Regions from separate parts of the Nonomuraea salmonea genome, predicted to be linked through region 2. Evidence: predicted binding sites of a transcription regulator. Region 2 holds the regulator's gene; the other holds the start of a gene.
What was found. The regulator HrcA, encoded in region 2, represses chaperone genes, less so after heat shock. The targets are predictions, from matches to a motif close to TTGGCACTCTCNNNNNGAGAGTGCCAA.
Positions count from the first base shown of each region.

Region 1: a site for HrcA is predicted at 1,854-1,880, ahead of groES (co-chaperone GroES). Genes of this name have one in related genera too.

Region 1 covers NZ_JBHMCF010000003.1:1,004,203-1,008,394, reverse strand. Annotated here, with positions in the region: gene ACFFR3_RS05725 (apolipoprotein A1/A4/E domain-containing protein) at 1-156, opposite strand, end outside; gene ACFFR3_RS05720 (THUMP-like domain-containing protein) at 351-1,565, opposite strand; gene groES (co-chaperone GroES) at 1,970-2,281, shown strand; gene groL (chaperonin GroEL) at 2,355-3,974, shown strand; gene ACFFR3_RS05705 (DUF7711 family protein) at 4,135-4,192, shown strand, end outside.
Region 2 covers NZ_JBHMCF010000042.1:90,603-94,794, forward strand. Annotated here, with positions in the region: gene ACFFR3_RS38515 (DUF3097 domain-containing protein) at 1-95, opposite strand, end outside; gene ACFFR3_RS38520 (hypothetical protein) at 113-622, opposite strand; gene hrcA (heat-inducible transcriptional repressor HrcA) at 1,038-2,051, shown strand; gene dnaJ (molecular chaperone DnaJ) at 2,063-3,205, shown strand; gene ACFFR3_RS38535 (16S rRNA (uracil(1498)-N(3))-methyltransferase) at 3,202-3,927, shown strand; gene ACFFR3_RS38540 (hypothetical protein) at 3,990-4,192, opposite strand, start outside.

The DNA.
Region 1 (4,192 bases), on a different contig from region 2:
GCGCTGGCGGATCTCGTCGAGCACCGCGCCCTGGGTGCGCTGCTCGTAGACGTGGTCCTGGGCGGCACGGGCGAGCAGGTCCCGCATCCTCTTGGGGACGACGTCGGCGTTGTACGCGCCCGATTGGAGAAGGGTGGTGTGGTTGGAATGGTCCACCGAAAGCTCCTTCGCTCGCCGACGGACTGCCGCGCAGTGGTCGGGTAGGTCCGGTTCAATATCTGAAGAGCGAGAACGCGGTTAACCGCAATAGGGGGAGAACTCCCGCCCGCCCACCTTAGCCTTTCGATCAAGGTCCGTCAGGGCTGAAGTGAAAGATCGAGGAAAGCGATTCGATGGCCGAATTTGGCGATTCAGGCAGGTGAGGAGGGCTTGCAGAGGATTACCGAGGGTTTGTCGAGAATCCTGGTCAGGGCGATGACCATGGTGTTCTCCCCGCTGAGCCGCAAATCGGCACGGAGGCGCTCGATGTCGACGGCGGACCCGCGCTTCTTGATGGTGACATTGCCGATTTGTCGGGCGCGGAGTGCGGCGCGGAGTTTTTTCAGAGAGAAGGGGATGATGTCTTCTATTTCGTATCTGGCGGCCCATGGGGTGTCCGCCGGGGCGTCGGACGTGACGTACGCGATCATCGGGTCCATCAGCCGCCCGCCGACCAGCTCGGCCACCTCGCCGACGAGGTGCGCGCGGATGGCGGCGCCGTCGGGCTCGTAGAGGTAGCGCCCTGGCGGGCCCACCTCGGCCGTGACGCCGGTGGCGGTCAGCGTGTGCCCGCCGGGCAGCAGGGCCGCGCGCCTGCCCGCGGTCACGCCGGCGCCCGTCCACAGCGTGGCCTCCTTGACCTCCCCCTTGTACGACACCCACTCGGCCAGCGCGCCCTCGGGGATGAACTCGTACGGGATGCCCGGCGCCACCTTGAGGCAGGCGAGCCGGGCGCGTGAGATCAGGTCGAGCACCACCGGCCAGGGCGGCGAGTACGCCATCGGGTCGAACGTCCTGCCCCTGCCCGTGCGCCGCGCCGGGTCGGCGAACAGCGCGTCGTACTCCTCGGGACGCACCTCGGCCGCGTCGCCCACGTGGACCGTCACCCGCTCACCCAGCCCGAACGCCTCCGCGTTCGCCCGCGCCACGGCCACCGTCAGCGGGTCGGTGTCGAACGCCGTCACCGTGCACCCGGCGCGGGCCAGCGCGAGCAGGTCGCCCCCGATGCCGCAGCAGGCGTCCACGACGCGGGCGCCGGAGGGCGGCAGGGCGGGCGGCAGGGCGGGCGCCTGGGTGGGCAGCAGGGCGGGCAGCAGGGCGGCGCGGTGGGCGGCGACCTCGGTGCGGGTGGCCTGTTCGAGCCCGTGCGGCGTGAAGAACATCCGGTCGGCGTCCGCGCCGAACTTGGCCCTTGCCCGCTGCCGCAGCCCCGCCTGGGTGAGCGCGGCGGAGGTGAGCGCCGCGTCGTACGTCTTGCGCAGGGTCGTGGCGGCGGCCACGGGATCGGCGCCCGCCAGCTCGCCCGCCTCGGCGAGCGCCCGCAGGCCGCGCGGGGTCAGCAGCTCCGTGAAGGCGTCGAGGTCCACGTCACCCGACGTTAGCGCCACGCCCGCCATCCTCAGGACGGGGAGACGCGCCTCGGGGGAGTCCTAAGGGCGGGGAGACCTGTGCGAGGTGGTGCGGGTAGGAGGTGTGCAGGTGGGTAGGGGCGGGTCGGCGTCGTGGTCCGAGCGGGCGGGAGCGGCGTGGCCGGTGGGGCGAACATTCGTGCACGTGGGAGACTGGACCAGGTCAACGGCCTCTTCCCGAGCTCTGATCGCTCTCAGCAGACGCGTTCGTGTTGACTGTCAAGCCCCTCTTGCATATGTTTCCTGTTGGCACTCTCCCCTTGAGAGTGCCAACGTGCGACGAGGCAGGTCTGACACCCGCGACGGCAGGCCCAGCTGGTCGCCTCTTCTAGATCATTCAAATCTGAAGGGGAGGTCCGATCGTGACGACCGCCACCAAGGTTCCCGTTAAGCCGCTCGGCGACCGCATTGTGGTTCAGCCGCTTGAGGCCGAGCAGACCACCGCTTCCGGTCTGGTCATCCCGGACACCGCCAAGGAGAAGCCGCAGGAGGGCAAGGTCCTCGCGGTGGGCCCGGGCAACTGGGACGAGGACGGCGAGAAGCGGATTCCGCTCGACGTCTCGGAGGGCGACATCGTCCTCTACAGCAAGTACGGCGGCACCGAGGTCAAGTACGGCGGCGAGGAGTACCTCGTGCTCTCCGCCCGCGACGTTCTCGCGATCATCGAGAAGTAGGCCGGATGTGTCGAGCCCCGGGCGCTCTTGAGGGCGGCCGGGGCTTTCGACGCTAGGAGAGGACTTTCAGACAATGGCGAAGATCCTGGAGTTCGACGAGGACGCCCGCCGCGCGCTCGAGCGCGGCGTGAACGCCCTCGCGGACGCCGTCAAGGTAACCCTCGGCCCGCGCGGCCGCAACGTCGTCATCGACAAGAAGTTCGGTGCGCCGACGATCACGAACGACGGTGTGACCATCGCTCGTGAGATCGAGCTGGAGGAGCGCTACGAGAACCTCGGCGCCCAGCTCGCCAAGGAAGTGGCGACCAAGACCAACGACATCGCGGGCGACGGCACCACCACCGCGACCGTCCTGGCCCAGGCCATGGTCCGCGAGGGCCTGCGCAACGTCGCCGCCGGCGCCTCGCCGCTGTCGCTCAAGCGCGGCATCGACAAGGCCGCCAAGGCCGTCAGCGACCGCCTGCTGTCGACCGCCCGCGAGGTGGCCGACAAGAAGGAGATCGCCAACGTCGCCACGATCTCCGCGCAGGACGCGCAGATCGGTGACCTGATCGCCGAGGCGTTCGACAAGGTGGGCAAGGACGGTGTGCTCACCGTCGAAGAGTCCAACGCCATGGGCATGGAGCTCGAGTTCACCGAGGGCATGCAGTTCGACAAGGGCTACCTGTCGGCCTACATGGTCACCGACCCCGAGCGCATGGAGTCCGTCCTCGAGGACGCCTACATCCTGCTCACCCAGGGCAAGATCTCCTCCATCGCGGACTTCCTGCCGCTGCTGGAGAAGATCGCCCAGACGAAGAAGCCGCTGCTCGTGGTCGCCGAGGACGTCGAGGGCGAGGCCCTGGCCGTCCTGGTCACCAACAAGATCCGCGGCACCTTCACCTCGGTGGCCGTCAAGGCCCCCGGCTTCGGCGACCGCCGCAAGGCGATGCTGCAGGACATGGCCATCCTCACCGGCGGCCAGGTCGTCAGCGAGGAGGTCGGCCTCAAGCTGGAGCACGTCGGTCTCGAGGTGCTCGGCACGGCCCGCCGCGTCGTCGTCACCAAGGACGCCACGACCATCGTCGACGGCGCCGGTGACGCGCAGGCCATCGAGGACCGCGTCAAGGAGATCAAGATTGCCATCGAGCAGTCCGACTCCGACTGGGACCGCGAGAAGCTGCAGGAGCGGCTGGCCAAGCTGGCCGGCGGTGTGTGCGTGCTGCGCGTCGGCGCCGCCACCGAGGTCGAGCTGAAGGAGAAGAAGCACCGTCTCGAGGACGCGATCTCCGCGACGCGCGCCGCGATCGAGGAGGGCATCGTCTCCGGCGGTGGCTCCGCGCTGATCCACGTCTCCAAGGACCTCGACGACCTCGGTCTGTCGGGCGACGAGGCGACCGGTGTCGGCATCGTGCGCCGCGCGCTGGTCGAGCCGGCCCGCTGGATCGCCGAGAACGCCGGCCTCGAGGGCTACGTCGTGACGCACAAGGTCGCCGAGCTGGAGGCCGGTCACGGCCTCAACGCCGCGACCGGCGAATACGGCGACCTCATCGGCCAGGGCGTCATCGACCCGGTCAAGGTCACCCGCTCGGCCGTCCAGAACGCCGCTTCGATCGCGGGCATGCTGCTCACGACCGAGGCGCTCGTGGTGGACAAGCCCGAGGAGGAGGCGCCCGCCGCCGGCGCGGGTCACGGTCACGGCCACGGCCACTGACCGTCCCTTCCTTCCGCTGACCGTACGGCCCGCACCCGCTCAGGGTGCGGGCCGTACGGCTTTCCTGCGTCTGTACGGCTTGGCGGTGCCTGGGGTCGGCGTGCGGCGGGGGTGGGCACGTACGCTGGGCGGCGGTCGGTGTGAGGAGGTGGCCGGGGGCGTGCGGTATCGGCGGGCGGTGGAGCGGTTGCGGATGCTCGCGCGGGCGTGCGAGCAGA
Region 2 (4,192 bases):
TCCTCCACGACGAGGTCCGGCTCCGCGGGCACCTTGGGGATCTTGCCCTTGCCCGGCCGCCGCCAATTTCCCGCCAGTACATCGCCCTCGTACACACGGGGACCGTAGCAAATCACCCGCTCACTGCAAGGCGCTTCCGCGCGCCGCTGCGGCGGACGAGGACGACGATCGTGCCGGCGATGGCGGCGAGCAGCCCGGCGCCCGGCAGGGCCACGAGGGCGATGAGGCCGTCGGCGACGCCGTTCACGACGGAGTAGGAGTCGCGGCCGACGCCGTAGCGCACGGTGGCGTCCTCCTGGTTGACGCAGGTGAGCTGGTAGTCGCCCTTGGCCGGCGCGTTGATCACCAGGAACTGCTCCCACACGGCGTCGCCGGCCGACACCGTACGCCGGTCGGGGGTCTTGGCCAGCTTGGCCTCGCCGCTGATCGAGCAGTCGTAGGTGACGGCGGTGTCGCTGGCGAGGTAGACGCCCGGCTTCTCGGCCGGGTCGACCGTCACCGTGACGCTTTCGCCGGACGCGAACGTCTGCTTGGGCACCAGGTCGGTCGCGCCGCCCAGGCCGGTGGCGAACAGCACGCCGCCGGCCGCCAGGCAGGCCACGAACACGCCCCAGACGGCCACCAGCCACCAGCGGCTGGGCTTTATGGCTTTGGAGTCGATTCGTGGTGGAAATTGGGCCTGTTGGCCGTATTGTCCGTACTGAGATGGCGGGCCGAACTGAGCGGGGTCACCGTACTGCGGTGGCCCCTGTCCGAACGGAGGCTGTTGCCCGTACTGGGGTGGTCCCTGCGGCGGCTGTCCCTGTGGGGGCGGTCCGTACTGGGGCGGACCGTAGCCTGGCGGCGGGCCGTACGCCGGGGGCCGGGAATCGTCGGTCATGAGGGCAAGTGTGGGGCCTGTCGCTCACAGGAAGCCAGACAGCAGTTGGGACGCGGTGTTATCGCACCTTGTGGGCGAGAGCCGTACACTTGGCACTCGGGAACACAGAGTGCTAGACACCACGTTCCTGTAAGGGACAGAGGCAGGAGGTGAGCACGTGCTCGACGATCGGAAGCTGGCGGTGCTCCGGGCCATTGTCGAAGACTACGTGTCCACCAACGAACCGGTGGGCTCCAAGGCGCTGGCCGAGCGTCACAATCTGAAGGTCTCCCCGGCGACGGTCAGGAACGACATGGCCGCGCTGGAAGAGGAAGGCTACATCACCCAGCCCCACACCAGCGCGGGCCGCGTGCCGACGGACAAGGGCTATCGCCTGTTCGTCGACCGGCTCTCGCAGGTCAAGCCGTTGTCGGGGGCCGAGCGGCGGGCGATCGAGACGTTCCTCGCCGGCGCGGTCGACCTCGACGACGTCGTCACCCGCACGGTCCGGCTGCTCGCGCAGCTGACCAGGCAGGTGGCGGTCGTGCAATACCCGACGCTCAACCGTTCGACGGTCCGGCACGTCGAGCTCGTCCCGCTGACCGACCGGCGGGTCATGCTCGTGCTGATCACCAACACCGGCCGCGTCGAGCAGCGCGTGGTGGAGCTGCCCGAAGTGGTGGAGGACCACCGCATCGCCAACCTGCGCGCCGTGCTCAACGCCTGCCTCGACGGCTGCGGCCTGAGCAGCGTGCCCGAGCTGGTGGCCGACCTGCCGGAAAGACTCCCGGTCGAAGACCGGCCCGCCGCGGCGACGATCCTCTCAGTGCTGCTCGAGACGCTGGTCGAGCGGCACGACGAGAAGATCGTGTTCGCCGGCGCGGCCAACCTCGCCGGCGCCGACTTCGCCACCGGCCTGCGCGACGTGCTGGAGGCGCTTGAGGAGCACGTCGTCCTCATGCGGCTGCTCGGCGAGACAACCTCAGACACCCCGTCCGCGCTCACCGTGCGCATCGGCTCGGAAAACCCCTACCTGAGGGGCACATCCATCGTCGCGACCGGATACGGTTCTGGCGACAACCAACTGGCCCGGCTCGGCGTTCTGGGGCCGACCAGGATGGACTATCCCGTGACGATGGGCGCCGTACGCGCGGTGGCACGCTACGTCAGCCAGATCCTGGCTGCATCATAAGAGGTCGATAAGTGGCAAACAGCGACTACTACGCCACCCTCGGGGTGCGCCGTGACGCGAGTCAGGACGAGATCAAGAAGGCGTATCGCCGGCTCGCCCGAGAGCTGCACCCTGACGTGAACCCCGATCCTGACACGCAGGAGCGGTTCAAAGAGATCACGCAGGCCTACGAGGTGCTGTCCGACCCGAACAAGCGCCAGATGTACGACCTGGGTGGCGACCCCTTCGGCGGCGGCGCGGGAGCGGGCGCCGGCGCGGGAGGCTTCGGAGCGGGCTTCCCGTTCAGCGACATCATGGACGCCTTCTTCGGCACCGCCACCGGTGCCAGGGGGCCCCGCTCACGTGCCCGCAGGGGCCGCAACGCCACCATCAGGGTCGAGCTCGACCTGCGCGAGACGGCGTTCGGCACGACCCGCGAGCTGGCCGTCGACACGGCCGTGCTGTGCGACATCTGCCACGGCGCCGGCACCGCGCCCGGCACCCACCCCGACACCTGCGACATGTGCAGCGGGCGCGGCGAGATCTCCCAGGTGACACGGTCCTTCCTGGGCCAGGTCATGACCTCGCGGCCCTGCCCGCAGTGCGGCGGCTTCGGCACCATCATCCGCAACCCCTGCCAGGAGTGCTCCGGCGACGGCCGGGTGCGCACCCGCCGTACGATCAAGGTCCGCATCCCCGCGGGCGTCGAGGACGGCACCCACATCCAGCTCGCCGGCGAGGGCGAGGTCGGCCCGGGCGGCGGCCCGCCCGGCGACCTGTTCCTCGAGATCGTCGAGCGGCCCCACGAGATCTTCGAACGGCGCGGCGACGACCTCCACTGCACCGTCCAGATCCCGATGACGGCCGCCGCGCTCGGCACCGTGCTGACCGTCGAGACCCTCGACGGCGCCGAGGAGATCGACGTCCGGCCCGGCACGCAGTCGGGCCAGGTCATCACCATGTACGGCAGAGGCGTCCAGCGGCTCAACGAGTCCGGCAGGGGCGACCTGCTCATCCACGTCAACGTCGAGACGCCGAGCCGTCTCGACGCGGCTCAGGAAGAGCTGCTGCGCGAGCTGGCCAGGCAGCGAGGTGAGGAGCGCCCGCCTGGCAAGTTCGCACCGGGCCAGCAGGGTTTTTTCTCCCGCCTGCGTGACGCGTTCAACGGCCGGTGACGGCTCCGGTCTTCCTGAGCGCGCACCTCGAAGGGCCCGAGCTGACGCTCGACGGCCCCGAGGGGCGGCACGCGGCCTCCGTACGCCGGTTGCGCGCCGGTGAGCGGGTCGACCTCACCGACGGGGCGGGCGGGGTGGCCGAGTGCGTCGTACGCGAGGCGCTGAAGGACGCGCTGCGGCTCGAGGTGCTGCACCGCTACGACGTCGAGCCGCCGCGGCCCCGGCTGGTGGTCGTCCAGGGGCTGCCCAAGGGCGACAGGGGCGAGCTGGCGGTCGAGATGATGACCGAGGCCGGCGTCGACGTGATCGTGCCGTGGGCGGCGGCCCGCAGCATCACCCAGTGGAAGGGCGACAAGGTCGCCAAGGCCCTCGGCCGCTGGCGCTCCACCGCGCGCGAGGCGGGCAAGCAGGCCCGCCGCTTCCACCTGCCCGAGGTGGCCGACCTCGCCTCCACGGCAAGCGTCGAGCGGCTGCTGGCGGAGGCGGCGCTCGGGCTGGTGCTGCACGAGGAGGCCGCCGAGCCGCTGTCGGGCGTGGCGCTGCCGGCGGGCGGCGACGTCGTCATGGTGGTGGGGCCGGAAGGCGGGGTCTCGGAGGAGGAGCTGGAGCGGTTCAGGGCGGCCAAGGCGGAGCCGGTGCTGCTCGGGCCTACGGTGCTGCGCACGTCCACGGCGGGGGTGGCGGCGGCCGCCGTGCTCTTCAGCCGCACGGGCCGCTGGTGAGCCGCTAGGGGTGCTCTGCGCGTCTTGCCGCGGGGCGAGCTGTCTTGCCCGGCGATGAGCCTCTAGGGCGTGGTCTGCGTGTCCTGCAGGGGGGTCGCCTCGACGGGCGGCGTCTCGGTCATCTCGTCGTCCGGCGGGCACTGCTCCGGCGGGCACGACGGCGGCGCGGACGTCTCGATCATGGTGGGCGACGGTGTCGGCGTCGGCGACGGCGAGAGAGTGGGGCAGTCGGACGGCGGCTCGGCTTCCTCGGCGAGCGCCGAAG